3 regions of the Pseudomonas sp. MWU13-2517 genome follow, and region 1 is predicted to be linked to each of the others. Evidence: predicted binding sites of a transcription regulator. Region 1 holds the regulator's gene; each other region holds the start of a gene.
The links. Region 1 encodes FliA, which starts transcription of late flagellar genes. Its sites were predicted from a motif close to CTAAAGTTTNNNNNNNNNNNGCCGNTAA; they were not measured.

Region 1 (7,627 bases):
GAGCATGCTCGGAACATCGAGAATCAGCGCGATCCGACCGTCACCGGTGATGGTCGCACCCGACATGCCCGGGGTTCCCTGCAGCATTTTGCCCAAAGGCTTGATGACCACTTCTTCCTGGCCCACCAGTTGATCGACCACAAACCCGATACGCTGGGTGCCCACGGACAGAATCACTACGTGGCCTTCGCGCTGCTCTTCATGGGCAGCCGATGCAACCAGCCAGCGCTTGAGGTAGAACAGCGGCAGCGCTTTATCGCGCACGATCACCACTTCCTGCCCGTCCACCACATTGGTACGTGACAGGTCGAGGTGGAAGATCTCGTTGACGTTGACCAGTGGGAACGCGAACGCCTGGTTGCCCAGCATCACCATCAGGGTCGGCATGATCGCCAAGGTCAACGGCACCTTGATCACGATCTTCGAGCCCTGGCCCTTGGTCGAGTAGATGTTGATCGAGCCGTTGAGCTGGCTGATCTTGGTCTTCACCACGTCCATGCCCACGCCACGACCGGACACGTCGGAAATCTCGGTCTTGGTCGAGAAGCCCGGAGCGAAGATCAGGTTGTAGCACTCGGTGTCGGTCAGGCGGTCGGCCGCATCTTTATCCATCACACCGCGCTTGACCGCGATATTGCGCAGGATGGTCGGATCCATGCCCTTACCGTCATCGGTAATCGACAGCAGGATATGGTCGCCCTCTTGCTCGGCCGCCAGAATCACTTTGCCGCCGCGGGACTTGCCCGAAGCTTCACGTTCTTCAGGGGTTTCGACACCGTGGTCGACCGCGTTGCGCACCAAGTGGACCAGCGGATCGGCCAGGGCCTCGACGAGGTTTTTGTCCAGGTCGGTTTCTTCGCCCACCAGTTCCAGGTTGATCTCTTTCTTGAGCTGCCGCGCGAGGTCGCGTACCAGGCGTGGGAAGCGGCCGAAGACTTTCTTGATCGGCTGCATCCGCGTTTTCATCACAGCGGTCTGCAGGTCGGCAGTGACCACGTCGAGGTTCGACACGGCCTTCTGCATCGACTCATCGCCACTGCTCAGGCCCAGGCGCACCAGGCGGTTACGTACCAGCACCAGTTCGCCGACCATGTTCATGATGTCGTCCAGCCGCGCCGTGTCCACACGCACGGTGGTTTCGGCTTCGCTGGCAGGCTTTTCGGCCACCGGAGCAGCGGCGGCACGCGCAGGGGCCGGCGCCGCTGCAGGGGCCGGGGCGGGCTTGGCAGCAGGTGCGGGTGCAGGGGCAGCAGCAGGTGCAGGGGCAGGTTTTGCCGCTACGGGGGTCGCGGTCGCGGCAGCCGCCGGGGCCACTTCGCCGAACTTGCCCTTGCCATGCAACTCATCGAGCAAGGCTTCGAATTCGTTCTCGGAAATCAGCCCGTTGCTGGCGGGTTCCGGGCTGGCAGCAGGCGCAGCAGCCGTCGCCGCGACTTCCGGCAGGGCTTCGGCCACAAACGTGCCTTTGCCGTGCAGTTGGTCGAGCAACGCTTCGAACTCGTCGTCGGTAATGTCGGTGCTGGCCGAGGCCGCAGGCGCTACAGGGGCTGCGGCAGGTGCCACGGCGTCGGCAGCGAACTGGCCCTTGCCATGCAACTGGTCGAGCAAGGATTCGAATTCGGCGTCGGTGATGTCTTCGCTGGTCGGTGCCGCGACAGGTGCCGCAGGCGCTTCAGCTTCGGCCTTCACGGCGCTGAGGGAATCGAGCAGTTGCTCGAACTCGCTATCCGTCACATCGGCCTCAGGCTCGGCAACCGGTTCCGGTGCCGCTTCCACAGCCGGCGCGGCCGAGGTGTCGGCAGGTTCCGCGTAGCGCGCCAGGGCGGCCAGCAGTTCAGGGGTGGCGGCCGTAATCGGTGCACGATCACGGACCTGGCTGAACATGCCGTTGACCGCATCCAGTGCTTCGAGAATCACGTCCATCAACTCCGAATCGACGTGACGCTCACCCTTGCGCAGGATGTCGAACACGTTCTCGGCGATGTGGCAGCACTCCACCAGCTCATGGAGCTGGAGGAAGCCGGCGCCCCCTTTTACAGTGTGAAAACCGCGAAAAATTGCATTGAGCAGGTTCGCATCATCCGGGCGGCTTTCCAGCTCGACCAGTTGCTCGGACAGTTGCTCTAATATTTCGCCGGCCTCTACAAGGAAATCCTGAAGGATCTCTTCATCGGCGCCGAAGCTCATGTGGGTGCTCCTGTAGGTCCTGATAACGGCAAATGGCAGATCGCGCCCCGCAAGGCGCAAGCCGTCGTTATTCGTCGTTCATTTGGAAAAACCAAACCTCTCTCCTCATGCCTGGCCTTGCACCTTGCGGGGCGTGGCGCGACCGTCATTTGCCGTTATCAGGACCTAAAAGCCTAAACTGGACAGCAAATCGTCTACGTCATCTTGACCGGATACGACGTCTTCACGTTTATCGGCATGAATCTGCGGACCTTCACCCTTGGCGAGGTGTTTTTGTGGATCTTTTTCCGAAAGGATCGCTGCGCGGTCATGTTCGATACCGGCAAAGCGGTCGACCTGGCCGGCCATCAGCACCAATTTGAGCAAATTGCTTTCCACTTCGGTGACCAGTTGGGTCACCCGCTTGATCACTTGACCGGTAAGGTCCTGGTAATCCTGGGCCAGCAGAATGTCGTTGAGGTTGCTGGAAACCGTGCGGTTATCCTGCTCACTGCGCGACAGGAAACCTTCAACCCGACGCGCCAACTCACGAAACTCTTCCGCGCCCACTTCCCGGCGCATGAAGCGGCCCCAGTCAACGCTGAGGGCCTGGGCTTCGTTGGCCATGCCGGTGACCAGAGGCGTGGCGTTTTCCACCAGGTCCATGGTGCGGTTGGCCGCCGCCTCAGTCAGCTTGACCACATAGGACAGGCGTTCGGTGGCATCGGTGATTTGCGAAATCTCTTCGGCCTGGGGCATGTGCGGGTCAATCTGGAAATTGACGATCGCACTGTGCAGCTCTCGCGTCAGCTTGCCCACTTCCTGATACAGGCCGCGGTCACGAGTCTGGTTGAGCTCATGGATTAACTGCACTGCGTCGCCGAACTGACCTTTTTCAAGGCACTCGACCAACTGAAGAGCATGCTTTTTCAGGGTCGACTCAAAGTCTCCCTGTGACGTTTCATTTTGCTCCATAGCGCCCCCGTGGCAGCATCAATGACCGATGCGTTCGAAGATTTTTTCGATCTTCTCTTTCAAGGCCAATGCGGTGAATGGTTTGACCACGTAACCGTTGACCCCGGCTTGGGCGGCTTCGATGATCTGTTCACGCTTGGCTTCAGCGGTCACCATCAGCACAGGCAGGCTGCGCAGTTTTTCATCGGCGCGCACGTGGCGCAGCAGCTCGATACCGGTCATGCCCGGCATGTTCCAGTCGGTTACCAGAAAGTCGATGGCCCCACTGTTGAGGATCGGAATCGCAGTCAGGCCGTCATCCGCCTCGATCGTGTTGGTGAACCCAAGGTCACGCAACAGATTTTTTATGATCCGCCGCATCGTTGAGAAGTCATCAACGATGAGGATTTTCATGTTCTTGTCCAATTCGACCTCCAAGCAGTCTTAAACGCGCCCAGCACCTGGACGCGCCATTTCAATCAACAGGCGTTACACAAAAAAGGACTGCCCAGGGCACCACGGCACGACCCCGCGAAAGCCTTCGACTTTCGCGGCGCGTCTGCAGTGTCCCCACACTGCCTGTCAGCGCGCGCGCCACTCTCCCAATCGCCCCCGCAAGCGAGCCGCGCACTGGCTATGCAGTTGGCTGACACGCGATTCGCTGACCCCCAGGACCTCACCGATTTCCTTGAGGTTCAGCTCTTCGTCGTAGTACAGCGCCAACACCAGTCGCTCACGCTCCGGCAAATTGGCAATCGCGTCCGCCAACGCCCCCTGGAAACGCTCATCTTCCAAGTCGCGCGACGGTTCGAGATGTGCACTCGCGCCGTCCTCGTGCAGCCCTTCGTGTTCGCCGTCCTGCAACAGGTCGTCGAAACTGAACAGGCGGCTGCCCAAGGTATCGTTCAAAATCCCGTAATAATCATCGAGACTCAATTGGAGTTCGGCCGCAACTTCATGATCTTTAGCGTCGCGACCGGTTTTTGCTTCAATTGCGCGAATTGCGTCACTGACCATTCGCGTATTGCGATGTACCGAACGCGGCGCCCAATCCCCTTTACGCACTTCATCGAGCATCGCACCACGGATACGGATACCCGCATAGGTCTCGAAACTCGCGCCTTTGCTCGCGTCGTATTTGGTCGACACTTCGAGCAGGCCGATCATGCCGGCCTGGATCAGGTCCTCCACCTGCACACTGGCCGGCAGACGCGCCAGCAGGTGGTAGGCGATGCGCTTGACCAGGGGCGCGTAACGCTCGATCAATTCGCCTTGACTGTCACGCGCCGATTTTTTGTAAAGGTTGTAGCCGCTGGATGTCATAGCACCGGTCCTGCGCTCGTCTGATGCACCAATCGCTCGACGAAAAACTCCAGATGCCCACGCGGGTTGGCGGGCAACGGCCAGGTATCGACCTTCTGGGCAATCGCCTTGAACGCCAGCGCGCACTTGGAACGAGGAAACGCTTCATAGACTGCACGCTGCTTTTGCACAGCCTTGCGCACCGACTCGTCGTAGGGAACTGCGCCAACGTATTGTAAGGCCACATCGAGGAAACGGTCCGTGACCTTGGTCAACTTGGCGAACAGGTTTCGGCCTTCCTGCGGGCTTTGGGCCATGTTGGCCAGCACCCGGAAGCGGTTCATGCCGTAGTCACGGTTAAGCAGTTTGATCAGGGCGTAGGCGTCGGTGATCGAGGTGGGTTCATCGCAGACCACCAGCAACACTTCCTGCGCGGCGCGCACGAAGCTGACCACGGATTCGCCGATCCCGGCGGCGGTATCGATCACCAACACGTCGAGGTTGTCGCCGATATCGCTGAACGCCTGGATCAGGCCGGCATGCTGCGCCGGGCTCAGGTGCACCATGCTCTGGGTGCCCGAGGCGGCCGGCACGATGCGAATGCCACCGGGGCCCTGCAGCAGCACATCGCGCAGCTCGCAGCGGCCCTCGATCACGTCGGCGAGGGTGTGTTTGGGTGTCAGCCCCAGCAGAACGTCAACGTTCGCCAGACCCAGGTCAGCATCCAACAGCATGACGCGACGGCCAAGCTCTGCCAGGGCCAGGGACAAATTCACCGACACGTTAGTTTTCCCGACGCCACCTTTGCCGCCGGTCACCGCGATCACCTGTACAGGATGCATGCTGCCCATTTTATTTCTTTACCTTGTCTTGCTTAGACGCAGGCTACATGGCGTGGTCGCGCGAATCGCTTGCAGACCATCAATGTAGATACATTTCACAGTGCTCATCATGCCTCACCCCACCCGTTTTGCCGGGTTGTGGTAAAGGTCGGCGAACATATCAGCCATCGCTTCCTCGCTAGGCTCTTCTTGCATTTGCACACTGACAGCACGGCTGACCAGCTGATGACGACGCGGCAGATGCAAATCATCTGGAATCCGCGGCCCGTCGGTCAGGTAGGCGACCGGTAATTCATGCCCGATAGCCAGGCTCAACACCTCGCCCAGGTTTGCAGTTTCGTCGAGTTTGGTGAGGATGCAACCGGCCAGGCCGCAGCGCTTGTAGCTATGGTACGCAGCGGTAAGAACCTGTTTCTGGCTGGTGGTTGCAAGCACCAGGTAATTTTTCGACTTGATGCCACGCCCGGCCAGGCTTTCCAATTGCATGCGCAGCGCCGGATCGCTGGCTTGCAGGCCGGCGGTATCGATCAACACCACGCGCTTGCGCAACAGCGGGTCAAGGGCGTTGGCCAGGGACTGGCCCGGGTCGACGTGGGTCACCGGCACGTTCAGGATACGGCCCAGGGTCTTGAGCTGTTCCTGGGCGCCAATGCGATAACTGTCCATGCTCACCAGTGCGATGCTCGAAGCACCGTACTTGAGGACATAACGGGCGGCCAGCTTGGCCAGAGTGGTGGTCTTGCCCATGCCGGCGGGGCCGACCATAGCGATCACACCGCCCTCTTCCAGGGGCTCGAGCTCCGGAGTGACGATCATGCGGGCCAAGTGGGCCAGCAACATGCGCCACGCCTGGCGCGGTTCTTCGACTTCGGCAGTCAGCGCCAACAGGTCGCGGGACAACGGCCCCGACAGGCCGATACGCTGCAAGCGACGCCACAGGTTGGCTTGTTGCGGCTTGCTGCCTTGCAGTTGTGTCCAGGCCAATGAACCCAGCTGCACTTCAAGCAGTTCACGCAGACCATTGAGTTCGAAGCGCATCGAGTCGAACACACGCTGATCGACAGCAGCAGCCGGGGCTGGCGCGGCGGGACGTGGCGGCTCGACGAAAGTCGGCTCGACCAGCGGCTCAGCGGCCGTCAGCGGCAGGCCGGCGAATAATTGGCGATTGGTGGAAGCATCGCTGTCGCTGCGCATGCTCAGTTCAGCCTGGGCCGACACAATGCGCGAGGCGGTCTTGCGCAGCTCGTCTTCCAGTTCCATGTTCGGCACGCGCGGCGCCAACGCCGAGGGGGTGTAATCCAGGGCAGCCGTCAGCTCGACACCGCCGGCAATGCGACGGTTACCGATAATCGCGGCATCGGCGCCCAGCTCATCACGGACCAGTTTCATGGCCTGACGCATATCGGCGGCGAAAAAACGCTTAACTTGCATAACCCACTACCCTCAGCCGTTGGGCCCTACTGTCGCGACGATAGTCACTTGCTTGTTGTCAGGAATTTCCTGATAAGCCAAAACGTGCAAATTCGGTACTGCCAAGCGTCCAAAGCGCGACAACATCGCTCGAACCGGGCCAGCCACCAGCAGAATCACCGGATTGCCCGCCATTTCCTGACGCTGCGCCGCTTCGATCAACGAGCGCTGGAGCTTTTCAGCCATGCTTGGCTCCAGCAGGACGCCCTCTTCCTGGCCTTGTCCGGCCTTCTGGATACTATTGAGCAATATTTGTTCCAACCTTGGTTCCAAGGTGATCACAGGCAGCTCGGACTCAATGCCTACAATGCTTTGCACGATGGCGCGGGACAAGCCGACGCGCACGGCCGCCACCAGAGCGGCAGTATCTTGACTCTTGGCGGCATTGTTGGCGATGGCCTCAGCGATGCTGCGAATGTCGCGCACCGGCACTTGCTCGGCGAGCAGCGCCTGCAGCACCTTGAGCAATTGCGACAGCGACAGCACACCCGGCACCAGCTCTTCGGCCAGTTTGGGCGAGGCTTTGGCCAGCAACCCCATCAATTGCTGGACTTCCTCATGACCGATCAGCTCATGGGAGTGCTTGTACAGAATCTGGTTGAGGTGGGTAGCGACCACGGTGCTGGCGTCCACCACGGTGTACCCCAGGGATTGCGCCTGGCTGCGCTGGCTGACTTCGACCCACACCGCTTCCAGGCCAAAAGCCGGATCTTTGGCGGTAATGCCATTGAGTGTGCCGAACACCTGGCCAGGGTTGATCGCCAGCTCACGGTCCGGGTAGATCTCGGCTTCGGCGAGGATCACCCCCATCAGGGTCAGGCGGTAGGCGCTGGGGGCCAGGTCGAGGTTGTCACGGATATGCACGGTCGGCATCAGGAAGCCCAGGTCCTGGG
Region 2 (7,627 bases), on a different contig from region 1:
CAGGGCACCCACACCACCACCACCGCGCGGCTGTTCCACTTCCCTGGTGGCGGCGAGCTGATCGACTCCCCGGGCATCCGTGAGTTCGGCCTCGGCCACGTCAGCCGCAGCGATGTGGAAGCGGGCTTCATCGAATTCAACGACCTGATCGGCACCTGCCGCTTCCGAGACTGCAAACACGATCGTGAACCGGGCTGTGCGCTGCTCAAGGCGCTGGAAGATGGCCGCGTGCAGCAGCAGCGGATGAACAGCTATCGCTCGATCATTGCAAGTCTGCCGGAGAGTAGTTACTAACCTGCACCAACGAAAAGGCCGCGATCATCGCGGCCTTTTTGCATGGGGATTACGGCTTGGGGGCAGGTGCCGTAGGATCCTTCACCCCGCCATCGTCAAACAAGTTCAGCTTCTGTCGCAGCTCATGGGCCGGTAACGGCTCCTGCCCTGGAGGAATGGCGTTCGGATCAGCCGGCGCTTCTCCTGGCGCGCCTTCGCTTTGGTGCGGTTGCGCAGGTGCCCCACTGTGATCACCCTCGATCGCGCGCTGAGCCTTTTTGGTCAGCACCACGATATCGATCCGGCGGTTGACCGGGTTGAACGGGTCCGCAGGATCAAACAATTGCGAGGAAGCAAAACCCACCACGCGGGCCACCTGCGGGTCCGGGTAGCTGCCTGCCACCAACGCACGGCGGGCGGCGTTGGCGCGGTTCGCCGAGAGCTCCCAGTTGCCGAAGTCGCCTTGGCCCGCATACGGCTTGGCGTCGGTGTGACCGCTGATGCTGATCTTGTTCGGCACCGCCTTGATGGTGTCGGCCATGGCCAGCAGAATATCTTCGAAGTACGGTTTCAGGCGCGCGCTGCCGGAGTCGAACATGGGCCGGTTAGCGGCGTCGGTGATCTGGATGCGCAGGCCCTCAGGCGTGATTTCGAAGGAGATCTGATCCTTGAACTTCAGCAGTTGCGGGTTTTCTTCAACCTTGGTCTGCAATTCCTTCAACAGCAGTTCCAGGCGTTCCTGCTCGACTTGTTCAGCCATGGCCTCGACAGTGTCGCGCTCGACAGGGATTTTTTCCTGCGGCGCCTCGGTCTTGACCTCCGGATTGATGGTGCGCTCAGGCGCCAACTGTGGTGAGCCACCAAGGTCGATGACGAAAGGTGTACCGCTTTCCGAGAAGCCAATGGGGTCTTTGAAGTAACCGGCAATGGCGATCTTCTGTTCCGGCGTGGCGGTAGACATCAGCCACAGCACGAGGAAGAACGCCATCATCGCCGTCGCAAAGTCGGCGAAGGCGATTTTCCAGGCGCCGCCATGGTGCCCCGCAGCGAAGCGCTTGACGCGCTTGATGATTATCGGCTGGTTGTTTTCCATGGCTTAGCGACCGCGCACCGCTTGTTCCAGCTCGGCAAAACTTGGGCGATGTTTCGGGTACAGCACCTTGCGCCCGAACTCTACCGCCAGCGACGGCGGCATACCGGAGGCCGAAGCTACCAGGCACGCCTTGATCGCTTCGTAGAGGTTGATCTCTTCCTTGGCGTCGTGCGCCAGAGAGGTCGCCAGCGGGCCGAAGAAACCGTAGGCCGCGAGAATACCGAAAAAGGTCCCCACCAGCGCCGCACCCACGTGCATACCGATGGCCTTCTGGTCGCCTTCGCCCAAGGACGCCATGGTCACCACAATACCCAGTACCGCCGCAACGATACCGAAACCGGGCATGCCGTCAGAGACGCCGCTGACGGCGTGGGAAGGATGTTCCAGCTCTTCCTTGAGGCTGAACAGTTCCATGTCGAACAGGCCTTCCAGCTCATGGGGGGCCATGTTGCCGGAGGACATGATGCGCAGGTAATCACAGATGTAAGCCGTCATGCGCTCATCTTTGAGCACCGCCGGGTACTTGGCGAAAATCGGGCTGGCGGCGGCGTCTTCGATGTCGCCTTCGATGGCCATCATGCCTTCGCGGCGGCTCTTGTTGAGGATCTCGTAGACCAATCCCAACACTTCCAGATAGAAGGTGTGGGAGAAGCGCGAGCTGAACATGCCCAGCGACTTCTTGATCACATGCATGGTCATGTAGCCGGGGTTGGCCTGCAGAAAAGCGCCAAATGCGGCGCCGCCGATAATCAGCACTTCGAAAGGCTGGATCAGTGCGGCAATCTTACCGTGGGACAGGACGTACCCACCGAGCACGCTTGCGAGGACGACGATGATGCCGATAATTTTAGCCATAGGAGATTGGTACTTGCGCCGTCGGGTTCATGGACATAGTAGGTGCAGCTGAAAAACTCTTGTTCTACTTATCGGCAAAACTGCGCCAGACTATAGCCCGTTAAGGCGAAAAGCCAATTCAGCCCACTCCGGGCGTGTTGAATGCAAGTGATGATCGCGCCCCAATCATGGCTAATGAAACGACAGTCCCAACTGCAAAACCGACCACCCTCGCGGCTTGGATCAAGCGCCTGGATGACGTCCTGCTGCCCGTCCCGCAAGCCAGCCACGAACGTGTGTGCAAAGCCATTCGCGACAGCCGCAGCTCATTACGAGATATTGCCGAGCTGATGCAAAACAGCCCGGCGCTGGTACTCGGCGTAATGCGCGAGGCCAATAGCCACACCCACGGCAGCATGGCGGCACCTGCGGAAAACCTCGAAGTGGCGCTCAACCGCCTCGGCCTCAAACGCGCCGAAGAACTGCTGGTACGCCTGCCCTCAGTGCCGGCCAATGAAATCCCCGTGGCCTTTCGGCAACTGCTGCTGGTGAGCCAGCACGCTTCGCAGCAAGCCAACGGCCTCTTCGGCAGCCGCCTTGCGCGGCTGTGGCAAGACATTCACTGGGGTAGCCTGCTGTTTTTGTCGCCGCTCTGGCCGATGGCCATTGCCTACCCCAAACTCCTGGAAGAATGGGAGTTACGGGTGATCCACAAAGGCCAGCCGGCACGTCAGGTCGAGCAGGATTTGTTCGGCATACGCCTGCTGGATTTGTGCCTTGGCTTGACCGAAGCCTGGCACTTGCCTATCTGGGTATCCCAAGGCTACCACCTGCTGCTGAGCGAACAGCGCTTGCTGGTCAAGGCGCTGCATATCGCCCGCGAAGACGACGCACTGCGCCACCAGCAGTTGCTCGATGCCGAACCCAACCTGCGCCGCTGGCTGAACCAGCCGGCCAACACGGTATTACTGGCTAACGGCCTGGCAATGTCGGCCCAGGAATCCTGGACTTGCCCGCACACCGAGCGCTGGCAATACCTGACTGCGCTCTACCTGCAAGAACCCCTCGGTGAAGTGCAGCAACAGGTTCACCAACAAGCTGTGACCAGCGCCCGCCACACCCTGATGCCCGACCTCTGGCACCCAGCGTTGTCGCTGATCTGGCCGTGGCATGTGCAGAAGATCCATCGCGGCCTGCTGCCCGCGCCGCCCCCCACTGCCGAGTCCTTGGCCGTGTGGCGCAATCGGTGTACCGAGTTGCTGGTTGAACCAAGCCGCTTCGCCAACGCCATGCACCTGACCACCTGCGCACGGGAAGCCCTGGTGGCCAGCGGCATGCAAAGGGTGCTGTTGTTCATGGCCGATCGAGCCTTGAGCACATTGCGCGTGCATCAAGCCGATGGTTTGCCGAAGGACGCCGCGAATCTGAGCCTGGACGTGGTCAACAGCACGCTGTTGCAGCGCCTTCTGGAAAAATCCGCGCAGGTGCGCATCACACCCGATAACCATGAACAGTTCTGCGCGCTGCTGCCGCCAGTGCTGCGTCGCTTGTTTACCGGCGAACATCTATTGCTGCGCTCCCTGAGCTGCAATGGCCGAGTGGTCATGCTGATGATCGCTGACCAGGGCGGCGGGCCACTCTCTGAAACCACAGTGCAGGCCTTCGGCAAAACCGCTCAATGCATCGAGAAAGCGCTGCACAGCTTTACCAACCGCAGCGCTTGATGCTTGCGCTACAATCGCGGTCCTTTATCGCCAACATTTGTGCCCAGGAGACCTCACATGCCTGACTTCTCTGGCTTGCCGCTGGTGATCGAACCCAGCGACCTGCAAGGTCGCCTTGATGCCGAACACCTGATTCTGGTGGACCTCACCAGCGCAGCCCGCTACGCCGAAGGGCATATCCCCGGCGCGCATTTCGTTGACCCCAAGCGCACTCAACTGGGCCAGCCTCCAGCGCCGGGCTTGCTGCCGAGCAAGGCCGACCTGGAAAAGCTGTTCGGCGAGCTGGGCCACACCCCGGACGCGACCTACGTGGTCTATGACGACGAAGGCGGTGGCTGGGCCGGGCGTTTTATCTGGATGCTCGACGTGATCGGCCACCAGAAATACCACTATCTGGATGGCGGCCTGCTCGCCTGGCTGGAAGGCGAGCACCCGCTGTCCACCGAGGTGCCCGCCCCCGTCGGCGGCCCGGTCAGCCTGACCTTGCACGACGGCCCTACCGCCACCCGCGAATACCTGCAAAGCCGTCTGGGCGCGGCCGACCTGGGCATCTGGGACGCACGCGGCCCGTTGGAGTACTCCGGCGAGAAAGTCCTCGCGGCCAAGGGTGGTCACATCCCCGGCGCGGTGAACTTCGAATGGACCGCCGGCATGGACAAGGCACGCAACCTGCGCATCCGCCGTGACATGCCACAGATCCTCGAAGACCTCGGGCTGACCCGCGACAAAGAAATCATCACCCACTGCCAGACTCATCACCGCTCTGGCTTCACCTACCTGGTGGCCAAGGCGCTCGGTTATCCGCGAGTCAAAGGTTATGCCGGTTCCTGGGGCGAATGGGGCAACCACCCCGACACCCCCGTTGAGATTTAAGGTTTAAGGACAGTAAATGAAAAAGCAGTTGTTTATCCTCAGCCAGTACCTGTTGCCGCACCACTTGCTGTCGCGCCTGGCCGGCTGCGTTGCCGAGTGCCGCGTGCGCTGGTTCAAGAACGCCTTCACGAGTTGGTTCGCCAAGCGTTATCAAGTGGACATGTCACAGGCCCTGGTTGAAGACCTGACCGCCTATGAGCACTTCAACGCCTTCTTCACCCGCGCACTGAAAGACGGTGCACGCCCGCTGGATCAAACACCAGGCGCCGTGCTGAGTCCTGCCGATGGTGCCGTCAGCCAGCTGGGCCCGATCGAACACGGCCGGGTATTCCAGGCTAAAGGCCATAGCTTCAGCGTACTGGAGTTGCTGGGTGGCGATGCGGCATTGGCGGCGCCGTTCATGGGCGGTGATTTCGCCACCATTTACCTGTCGCCGAAAGACTACCACCGCGTGCACATGCCTTTGGCCGGTACGCTGCGTGAGATGGTTTATGTGCCGGGGCGGATTTTCTCGGTGAACCAGACCACCGCTGAAAACGTGCCGGAGCTGTTTGCACGTAACGAGCGCGTTGTCTGCCTGTTCGACACCGAACGCGGCCCGATGGCTGTTGTGTTGGTAGGTGCAATGATCGTGGCGTCGATTGAAACCGTGTGGGCTGGCTTGGTGACGCCGCCCAAGCGTGAGCTGAAGACCTTCCGCTATGACGAAGCGGCGCGGGCACCGATTCATCTGGAGAAAGGCGCAGAACTGGGTCGCTTCAAACTGGGTTCGACCGCCATCGTGCTGTTCGGGCCAGGTCAGGTGAAGTGGGCAGAAGCACTGACAGCCGGCACCCCGGTGCAGATGGGCCAAGGCATCGCCCTGCCGAACGCCTGATCCGAAGCTGACGGTAATCAAATGTGGGAGCGGGCTTACCCCGTCCCACATTTTTACTGCATAGCTACAGCGATCTCGACTTACAACTGACCGTCACGGTCGCGAAAACCCAGCAGATACAACACGCCGTCCAAACCGAGGGTTGAAATTGCCTGCTTGGCCGACTGCTTGACCAGCGGCTTGGCGCGGAACGCCACACCCAACCCGGCAATTGCCAGCATCGGCAAGTCATTCGCGCCGTCCCCGACCGCGATGGTCTGTTCCAGACGCAAACCTTCCTTGTGGGCCAGCTCTTTCAGCAGGTCGGCCTTGCGCTGTGCATCAACAATCGGCTCCACGGCCACGCCGGTCACTTTGCCATCCACCACCTCCAGTTCATTGGCGAACACGTAGTCGATACCCAGCTTGGCCTGCAATTGCTTGGCAAAGTAGGTGAAGCCGCCAGACAGGATCGCGGTTTTGTAACCCAGGCGCTTGAGTTCAGCGAACAGGGTTTCAGCGCCTTCGGTCAGGCGCAGCGACGCACCGATCGAGTCCAGTACGCTCACATCCAACCCCTTGAGCAGCGCCAGGCGCTCCTTGAAGCTGGCACGGAAATCCAGCTCGCCGGCCATGGCGCGCTCGGTAATCTCGGAGACCTGCTCGCCCACACCGGCAGCCTTGGCCAGCTCGTCGATCACCTCGGCCTCGATCAGCGTGGAATCCATGTCGAACACTGCCAGACGACGATTGCGGCGGAACAGCGAATCTTCCTGGAAGGCGATATCGACGTTCAACTCCTGGGCCACGCTCAGGAATTCGGCGCGCAATGCCTGCGGATCAGCCGGCTCGCCGCGCACAGAGAACTCAATGCAGCCCTTGCCTTTGTCAGCTGGCGTGTCCAATGGCATGCGACCCGACAGACGGTCGATATGGTCGATATTCAAACCATAGTGGGCGGTGATCGAACTGACGCGCTGCAATTGTTCGGCAGTCACCTTGCGGGTCAGCAGCGTCACGATGTGGCGCTTTTTACCCTGACCGTCGACCCAATGCTGGTAATCCTCTTCGGACACCGGGGTGAATCGCACCTGTTGATCCAGCTTATACGCCGTGAACAGGATGTCTTTGAGTACCGAAGACGCCTGTTCGGTGCTCGGGATTTCGACGAGGATGCCGAAGGACAAGGTGTCGTGGATCACCGCCTGGCCGATGTCGAGAATGTTCACACCACCCTGGGCCAGCACACCGGTAATGGCTGCGGTGAGACCCGGGCGGTCTTCACCGGTGATGTTTATCAGGACAATTTCGCGCAAAGCGCACCCCCAGGCTGGAAAAAACCGCATTCTACCCACTTTCAGTGACCATCGGGCACAGCCAGCGCTTTGCCGGCCCTAGGGCTATCGCTATACTGCGCGTCAACTTCACGGACCAAGAGCCGAGCGCAAGTGAACCGGCCCACGCCAGTAAAAACCGATAACTTCTTCCTGCTGATCTTCCGGGCACTGCGCCACCGCCGTGTACCGATCGCATTACGCATCGCCAGCCATAACGTGATCCTGGTCGCCCTGGCCTTGGTGATCTACGCCTGTGTGATGGGTTTGCAGTTCAAGCAGGCCATGCATGAACAAGCCGATGCCCTGGGCGCGAGCCTGACGACCCAGACCGCCACGTCGGCGACTGAGTTGCTGGTGTCCAACGACATCCTCAGCCTGAACGTGCTGCTCAACAACCTGACCAAGAATCCGCTGGTGGCTCATGCCGCTATCTACAGCGTGGATAACCGGATCATGGCCGAAGCCGGGCAGCGTCCGAAGAATGGCCTGCTGGGTGAGGCCGAGGGCCTGTATCAGAGCAACATCACGTTCCAGGATGTGAAGGCCGGCCAGTTGCGTATCAGCCTGGACATGCAGCAATTCCAGCAGCCGATGACCATCAGCCTGCAAAGCATGGGCATTCTCAGCGCGATCCTGC
Region 3 (7,627 bases), on a different contig from region 1:
CTGCCCTGCATCGCGCTCTTGACGATCTTTTCGCGCAAGCCTTCCAGGTTACCCATGCCGAACCGATCCAGCAGGTGCTGGAAATACGGCGGCAACACGTTCTTGAACTGTTCGATATACCCGGCGACGTCCAGCTTGCCGCTTTCGACGTTTTTGTACAGCGTCGCCCCTTCCTGCACCAGCAATACGCTGGTGATGATGACCGGCAGAATCGCGATCACCAGGCACACCGTCAACGTGCCCAAAGAGGTCAGGTTGCGGTTCCAGCCAAAGCGTCGCTGCAGCCGGCGTTGCATGGGTGCAAAGATGACGCCGAGGATCACCGCCCAGAACACCGCGCCGTAGAACGGCAGCAATATCCAGATAAAGGCAATGGTCACCAGGGCCAGCAACAACAATAGGGTTTTGAATTGCAGGTTGGTTTGGTTCATGTCCGGTCCGTGTCAGAAAACAGTGGGCCTTCATCGGCCCTTCTGCTTAGTCCGCGGGCGAACCCGGGAGTGCCATCCCTTTAATCAATAGCCTTCGCCTCTTTCAACAGCGCCTGGATCACTTGCTCCTGGGCTTCATAATCACCCTCGCCAAAGTGGCTGTAACGCACCTGGCCCTTGGCATCGATCAGGTAATGGGCCGGCCAGAACTGGTTATCGAAACTGCGCCAGATTGCGTAGTTGTTATCAAGAGCTACCGGGTAGGTGATGCCCAACTGGCGCACCTGCTCCCTGACGTTACCGCTGACATGTTCGTAGGCGTATTCCGGAGTGTGCACGCCAACGACCACCAGGCCATCCTTTTCGTAGCGTTTCGCCCACTCTTTTACGTACGGCAGCGCGCGCCGGCAGTTGATGCAGTCGTAGGTCCAGAAATCCACCAGCACCACTTTGCCTTTGAGCGTCTGCGCATTCAGTGGTGGGGCGTTGAGCCATTCGGTCGCACCCGCCAGTGATGGCATGGCGCCCATGTTGCCAGCCTGGGTTTCACGGCTGGCCACCACGCTGAAGAACAGCGCAACAGTCAGCAACAGGCCGGCGAACAGCAATGTGATAGACCGCATGATCATTACCTTTTCGGTTCTCAGAGTGCCCATTGGACCCCCCTGAGGTATCCCACCTGTGTCGAACGCCCGCTGCCGATACACAGCGATACAAATCAGCAAAGGGCGACCTGGATCAATAAACCCGGCCCCCGGCTCCTTTACCCTCGCGACCTTTTGCGACTTGAGCTCATGCCCTCCGTGACCGCCCCCGAACTGCTCGCCCCCGCCGGCACCCTGAAAAACATGCGCTATGCCTTCGCCTACGGCGCCGATGCGGTCTACGCCGGCCAGCCGCGCTACAGCCTGCGGGTGCGCAACAACGAGTTCGACCACGCCAACCTGGCCCTGGGTATTCAGGAAGCCCACATACTGGGCAAACGCTTCTACGTGGTGGTCAACATCGCGCCGCACAACGCCAAGCTGAAAACCTTCCTCAAAGACCTGGCGCCGGTGATTGCCATGGGCCCGGATGCGCTGATCATGTCCGACCCGGGCTTGATCATGCTGGTGCGCCGCCACTTTCCCGAGATGCCGATTCATCTGTCGGTGCAGGCCAATACGGTGAACTGGGCCAGTGTCGAGTTCTGGCAACAGCAAGGCATCTGCCGGGTGATTCTGTCGCGGGAGTTGTCCCTGGAAGAGATCGGCGAGATCCGCCAGCAGGTACCAGCCATGGAGCTGGAAGTGTTCGTGCACGGCGCCTTGTGCATGGCCTACTCCGGGCGCTGCCTGCTCTCGGGCTATATGAACAAGCGCGATGCCAACCAGGGCACCTGTACCAACGCATGCCGGTGGAAATACCAGGCCACGCCGGCGGTGGAAAACGCCACGGGCGATATCGTCCGGCACTACCATCCGGAACCCACCCTGGGGATCGGCGCGCCGACCGACCAGGTCTTTCTGCTGCAGGAGGCCAACCGCCCCGATGAGCAGATGCCCGCCTTCGAAGACGAACACGGCACCTACATCATGAACGCCAAGGACCTGCGCGCCGTGCAGCATGTGGAGCGCCTGACACACATGGGCGTGCATTCGCTGAAGATCGAAGGCCGCACGAAGTCCCACTTCTACTGCGCGCGCACCACCCAGGTGTACCGCCAGGCCATTGATGATGCGGTGGCCGGGCGCGCCTTCGACCGCAACCTGATGACCAACCTCGAATCCCTGGCCCAGCGCGGTTACACCGAAGGCTTTCTACGCCGTCATGTGCATGACGAATACCAGAACTACCAGAACGGCAGTTCAGTGTCGGAGCGTCAGCAGTTTGTCGGGGAGCTCACCGGCGAGCGCCGTGGCGACCGGGCCGAAGTCAAGGTGAAAAATCGCTTCGCCGTGGGCGATCACCTGGAGTTGATGACCCCCGCCGGCAACTTTCACTTTGACCTGGCCTCTCTGCACAATGCCAAAGGCGAAACCATCGACGTGGCGCCAGGGGATGGACACACCGTGTACGTGCCACTGCCAGCCGACATGGACGTGCGCTTTGGCTTATTGATGCGCGATCTCTAGATCCTGAACTGCCCCACCAACTGCCCCAGACGCTGCCCCAGATCCGCCAGACTGCGCGAGGTCTGGGCGCCCAACTGAGTTTCATCGGCCACACTGTCCACCGCCGCGGCGATCTGATGCACGCTGCGGTTGATCTCTTCGGCCACGGCGGTCTGCTCCTCGGCAGCGCTGGCGATCTGGGCGTTCATCGAATTGATCGTGCCGATCAGTTGCGCCATGGTGTCCAGTGAGGCCCCGGCTTCATTGGCCTGGGCCGAGGTGCCATCGCCCGCGTCGCTGGAGCGGCGCATGGCGTCCACGGCGGCGACCGTGCCTTTTTGCAGGCGGTCGATCATGCTTTGGATTTCCTGGGTGCTGGTTTGGGTACGGCTGGCCAGGGCACGCACTTCGTCGGCCACCACCGCAAAACCTCGCCCGGCCTCCCCTGCCCGCGCGGCTTCGATCGCGGCGTTGAGGGCCAGCAGGTTGGTCTGTTCGGCAATCGAGCGGATCACACCCAGCACACTGACAATCGACGACACATCCTGCTGCAAGCTGTCGAGGGACACGCCGCTGCTGCGGATATCGTTCACCAGCGCATGAATCTGCGCGATGCTGCCGTCCACCACACGCTTGGCCGCCTGGCCTTCGGCGTCGGTCTGCTGGGCAGCCACTGAGGCGCCCTGGGCACTTCGCGCCACTTCCTGGGCGGCGGAAGACATCTGGTTAATCGCCGTGGCGACTTGGTCGGTTTCGTGGCGCTGGCGCTCCATGGCCTGCTCGGAACGCTGGGCCTGATCGGAAACCTGGCTGACCAGGCCGGTCAGCTGGGTGGTCATCTCGGTGATCTGGCGCACCAGGCCGTGGATCTTGTCGACAAAACGATTGAACGCACCGGCAAGATCGCCCAGCTCGTCCTGGCTGGTAATGGCCAGGCGCCGAGTCAAATCGCCTTCACCGGCGGCGATGTCGTCAAGGTTGGCTTTCATCAGGCTCAGCGGACGCAGGATGGTATTGGCTACCATCATGCCCACGACGGCAATCACCAGCAGCACCACGACGGCGACGCCGAGGATACTCAGCACTACACCTTCCATGCGTTTCTCGACCTTGGCCTCGACCACCGCCACCTGGGCCTCGATGCCATCCAGGTTGACCGACGTACCAATCACCATGTCCCATTTCGGCAAGTACTCGGTGTAGCCGAGCTTGGGCACCAACTCGGTCTGGCCGGGCTGGGTGGAGCTGTATTGGAGGTAGTGGGTGCCGTCCTTGCCGACCTTGACCAGGTCGCGATTGACGTAGACACCGTTGGGATCGCGGTTGTCCTTGAAGCTTTTGCCTACGCCGTCGGGGCTGTTGCCCTTGAACAGGCGGATGGTCTCGGAGTCGTAGCCGAAGAAGTAGCCATCCTTGCCGTAGCTGGTGCTGGACAGCAGCTTGACCACCTCGGCCCGCGCCGCCGTATCGCCGGGGGCCGCCGCGTCGTAAAGCGGCTTGATGGTGGTCATGGCCACTTCCACGTAACTCTGCAGAGTTGCCTTGGCGTCGTTGAGCAGGCGCTGGCGGGTTTCGTCCACCTCGTTGCGCGCCTGGCCCTTCAGGATCCACACGGTGGTCAGGCTGATGACCACGGCAAACAGCAACACCGGCACGACGGCCAGGGACAGGACTTTGGCCTTTAAACTCAGACGCATGGCTTTCTCTCTTATTCGTGGCGACTTGAGAGGTTAACGGCCTATTACCCGATTTCTGTAGGACGATCCTGTCAGAGGGTCATCGCGGCAATCCAGCCAAACGCAAGCAATGGGATATTGTAGTGCAAGAACGTCGGCACCACGGTGTCCCAGATATGGTGATGCTGGCCGTCGATGTTCAGCCCGGAGGTCGGGCCGAGGGTGGAGTCCGACGCCGGCGACCCGGCATCGCCCAAGGCCCCCGCCGTACCGACGATGCACACGATGGCCAACGGGCTGAAGCCCAGTTGCACGCACAGCGGTACGAAAATCGCGGCGAGGATCGGCACCGTGGAGAACGACGAACCGATACCCATCGTCACCAGCAGCCCCACCAGCAACATCAGCAATGCACCCACACCGCGGCTATGGCCGATGAATGCCGCCGAGGTTTCAACCAGCGAACGCACGTCACCGGTAGCCTTGAGCACTTCGGCAAAACCCGACGAGGCGATCATGATGAAGCCAATCATCGCCATCATCTTCATGCCTTCGGTGAACAGGTCGTCCGTCTCGCGCCAGCGCACGATGCCCGACACCGAGAAGATCAGGAACCCGGCCAGGGCGCCGATGATCATCGAGTCCAGCCACAATTGAATGATGAATGCCGCGGCAATCGCCAGCCCGGCCACCAACAGGGTCAACGGGTTGTACTGCACCGCCACTTGCTCGACCCGTTCGATTTTCTCCAAGTCATACACACGCTTTTTGCGGTAGCTGACAAACACTGCCATCAACAGGCCGACCACCATGCCCAGCGCCGGCAAGCCCATGGCGTGGGTGACATTGACCTGACTGATGTCTACGCCGCTCTTGGCGACGTTGGCCAGCAGGATCTGGTTGAGGAAGATGTTGCCGAAACCTACCGGCAGGAACATGTAGGGCGTGATCAAGCCGAAGGTCATCACGCAGGCGATCAGGCGGCGGTCCAGTTGCAGCTTGGTCAGCACGTACAACAGCGGCGGAACCAACAACGGGATAAAGGCAATATGAATGGGCAGGATGTTCTGCGAGGCGATCGCTACGACCCACAGCAGGCCGATCAACAACCATTTGACGTGACTGCCACCGGTCGCTTCCTGTCGGTCCACCATCAGCAGCGCTTTGTCCGCCAGGGCATGGGCCAGGCCGGATTTGGCAATCGCCACGGCGAAAGCACCGAGTAAAGCGTAAGACAAAGCCACGGTGGCGCCGCCGCCCAAGCCACCGTTGAACGCTTTGAGCGTGGCGTCGATACCCAGGCCACCGGTCAGGCCACCCACCAGGGCACCGACAATAATGGCGATGACCACATGCACGCGGGACAGGCTGAGCACCAGCATGGTGCCGACCGCGGCGATTACTGCGTTAATCATGGTTACCTCAAGACAAAAAACAGAAGAACAGGCGTGCGGCGCCCAGGCGGCCATCAAACAGGGTGGCCGACGTGCAGGCTGAGGAGGTCTTATTAGAGGGCGCGCACTTTGCAGCAGGCGGGCGGCCATGTCAAAAAACGACGCCGCTTTGAGCTTTCTATTGAACGTTTGAATAAAGAAATAAACCGCACAGCCGATAACGGATCTCTACGTGTTTTCAGGTAAGGATGTCCCGATGTCGCTTAGGCAGCTCTCCATTCAATGGAAAATCACCCTGCTCGCCGGTCTCTGCCTGCTGGGGATCGTAACCCTGCTGGTGGGGCTGTCGCTGTATCGCATGGGGCAGAGCTCCGAGCAGGTCAAGGCATCCAGCATGCAGATGCTTGATGCCTCGGCCCAGGCGCGCATCGAGGCGCAGGGTGAAGTGCAGTCACTGGGCATTCGCCAGCAGTTCATGGATGCCTACCAGTACGGCCATGGCTTTTCCCGCCAAGTGCTGTTCCTGCGCGAACAGGCTGAAAAGCGCTTCCTCGATGCCTTCGACACCCGTGAAGACCTGACTCGCCAGGTCAAGGCCGCGCTGCAAGCCAACCCGGACCTGCTTGGTTTGTCCCTGGTGTTTGAAGCGAATGCGCTGGATGGCAAGGACGAGTTGTTCGCCAATCAGAAAGAATTGGGCAGCAACGAAAAAGGCCGCTTTGCCCTGTATTGGTCGCAGCCCACCCCGGGCAAACTGACCTCGATGCCACTGCCCGAAAGTGATATGGCCGACACCAGCGTCGGCCCCAGCGGCGAGAAAGCCAATGCCTGGTTCACCTGCCCGCGCGCGACCCTTAAACCCTGTGTGATCGAACCGTATTTTTATGTGATCGACGGGCAGAACGTGCTGATGACCAGCATCGTGTTCCCGCTGATGGCCAACGGCAAAGTCATCGCCTCGCTGTCGGTGGACATCAACCTCAACAGCTTGCAGGCCGTGAGCCAACAGGCGAGCCAAAAACTGTATGACGGCCAGACTCAGGTCAGCATCCTCAGCCCGACCGGCTTGCTTGCCGGCTACAGCCCGGACGCCGGCAAACTCAGCCAACGCCTGGACCAGGTCGATACCGTCAGCGGCGCGCAGTTGATCAGCGCGCTGGCCAGCAGCACGCAAACCCGCAGCCTGCGTACCGACCACCAGCTCAAGGTATTGGCGCCATTTATACCGATCCCGGGTGGCAAGCCCTGGGGTGTGTTGCTGGACGTACCGGAAAAAGTCCTGGTCGCCCCTGCCGAAGCCCTGAAAGCACAACTGGACGCCGACAATGCCAAGGGCACCCTGCTGGAACTGAGCCTGGGGCTGTTGGCTGCGGTGGCCGGCCTGGCCCTGGTATGGCTGATGGCGCGCGGCGTGACCCGTCCGATTCTCGGCGTGGCACGCATGCTCGAAGACATCGCCAGTGGCGAAGGCGACCTGACCCGCCGCCTGGCCTATGACAAAAAAGACGAACTGGGCCAACTGGCCGGCTGGTTCAACCGCTTCCTCGACAAGCTGCAGCCGATCATTGCCGAGGTCAAACGGTCAGTGCAGGACGCCCGTGGTACCGCCGACCAATCCGCCGCGATTGCCACCGAAACCAGCGCCGGTATGGAACAGCAATACCGCCAGGTGGATCAGGTCGCCACCGCCTCCCATGAAATGAGCGCCACCGCGCAGGATGTCGCCCGCAGCGCGGCCCAAGCCGCCCAGGCTGCACGCGATGCCGACCAGGCCACCCGCGAAGGCCTGACCGTGATCGACCGCACCACCAGCAACATCGGCGCACTCGCCGCCGACATGAGTACCGCCATGGCCCAGGTCGAAGGCTTGGCAGCCAACAGCGCGCAAATCGGTTCGGTGCTGGAAGTGATTCGCGGCATCGCCGAGCAGACCAACCTGCTGGCGCTCAACGCCGCCATCGAAGCGGCCCGGGCCGGTGAAGCTGGCCGTGGGTTTGCCGTGGTTGCCGACGAGGTACGTAACCTGGCGCAAC

Region 2: a site for FliA is predicted at 2,290-2,317, ahead of motA (flagellar motor stator protein MotA). Genes of this name have one in related genera too.
Region 3: a site for FliA is predicted at 5,788-5,815, ahead of M5B97_RS26640 (methyl-accepting chemotaxis protein). Genes of this name have one in related genera too.

What each region holds. Positions count from the first base shown of each region.
Region 1 is NZ_JALMFA010000005.1:6,046-13,672, forward strand. Features, by position in the region: gene M5B97_RS08590 (chemotaxis protein CheA) at 1-2,187, opposite strand, end outside; gene M5B97_RS08595 (protein phosphatase CheZ) at 2,353-3,141, opposite strand; gene M5B97_RS08600 (chemotaxis response regulator CheY) at 3,160-3,534, opposite strand; gene fliA (RNA polymerase sigma factor FliA) at 3,703-4,443, opposite strand; gene fleN (flagellar synthesis regulator FleN) at 4,440-5,273, opposite strand; gene flhF (flagellar biosynthesis protein FlhF) at 5,379-6,695, opposite strand; gene flhA (flagellar biosynthesis protein FlhA) at 6,708-7,627, opposite strand, start outside.
Region 2 is NZ_JALMFA010000012.1:70,546-78,172, reverse strand. Features, by position in the region: gene rsgA (small ribosomal subunit biogenesis GTPase RsgA) at 1-294, shown strand, start outside; gene motB (flagellar motor protein MotB) at 344-1,366, opposite strand; gene motA (flagellar motor stator protein MotA) at 1,370-2,221, opposite strand; gene M5B97_RS18315 (HDOD domain-containing protein) at 2,389-3,924, shown strand; gene rhdA (thiosulfate sulfurtransferase) at 3,982-4,797, shown strand; gene asd (archaetidylserine decarboxylase) at 4,814-5,674, shown strand; gene serB (phosphoserine phosphatase SerB) at 5,755-6,969, opposite strand; gene M5B97_RS18295 (HAMP domain-containing protein) at 7,102-7,627, shown strand, end outside.
Region 3 is NZ_JALMFA010000024.1:18,417-26,043, forward strand. Features, by position in the region: gene M5B97_RS26615 (AI-2E family transporter) at 1-431, opposite strand, end outside; gene M5B97_RS26620 (thioredoxin family protein) at 512-1,054, opposite strand; gene yegQ (tRNA 5-hydroxyuridine modification protein YegQ) at 1,226-2,545, shown strand; gene M5B97_RS26630 (methyl-accepting chemotaxis protein) at 2,542-4,221, opposite strand; gene M5B97_RS26635 (Na+/H+ antiporter NhaC family protein) at 4,293-5,612, opposite strand; gene M5B97_RS26640 (methyl-accepting chemotaxis protein) at 5,851-7,627, shown strand, end outside.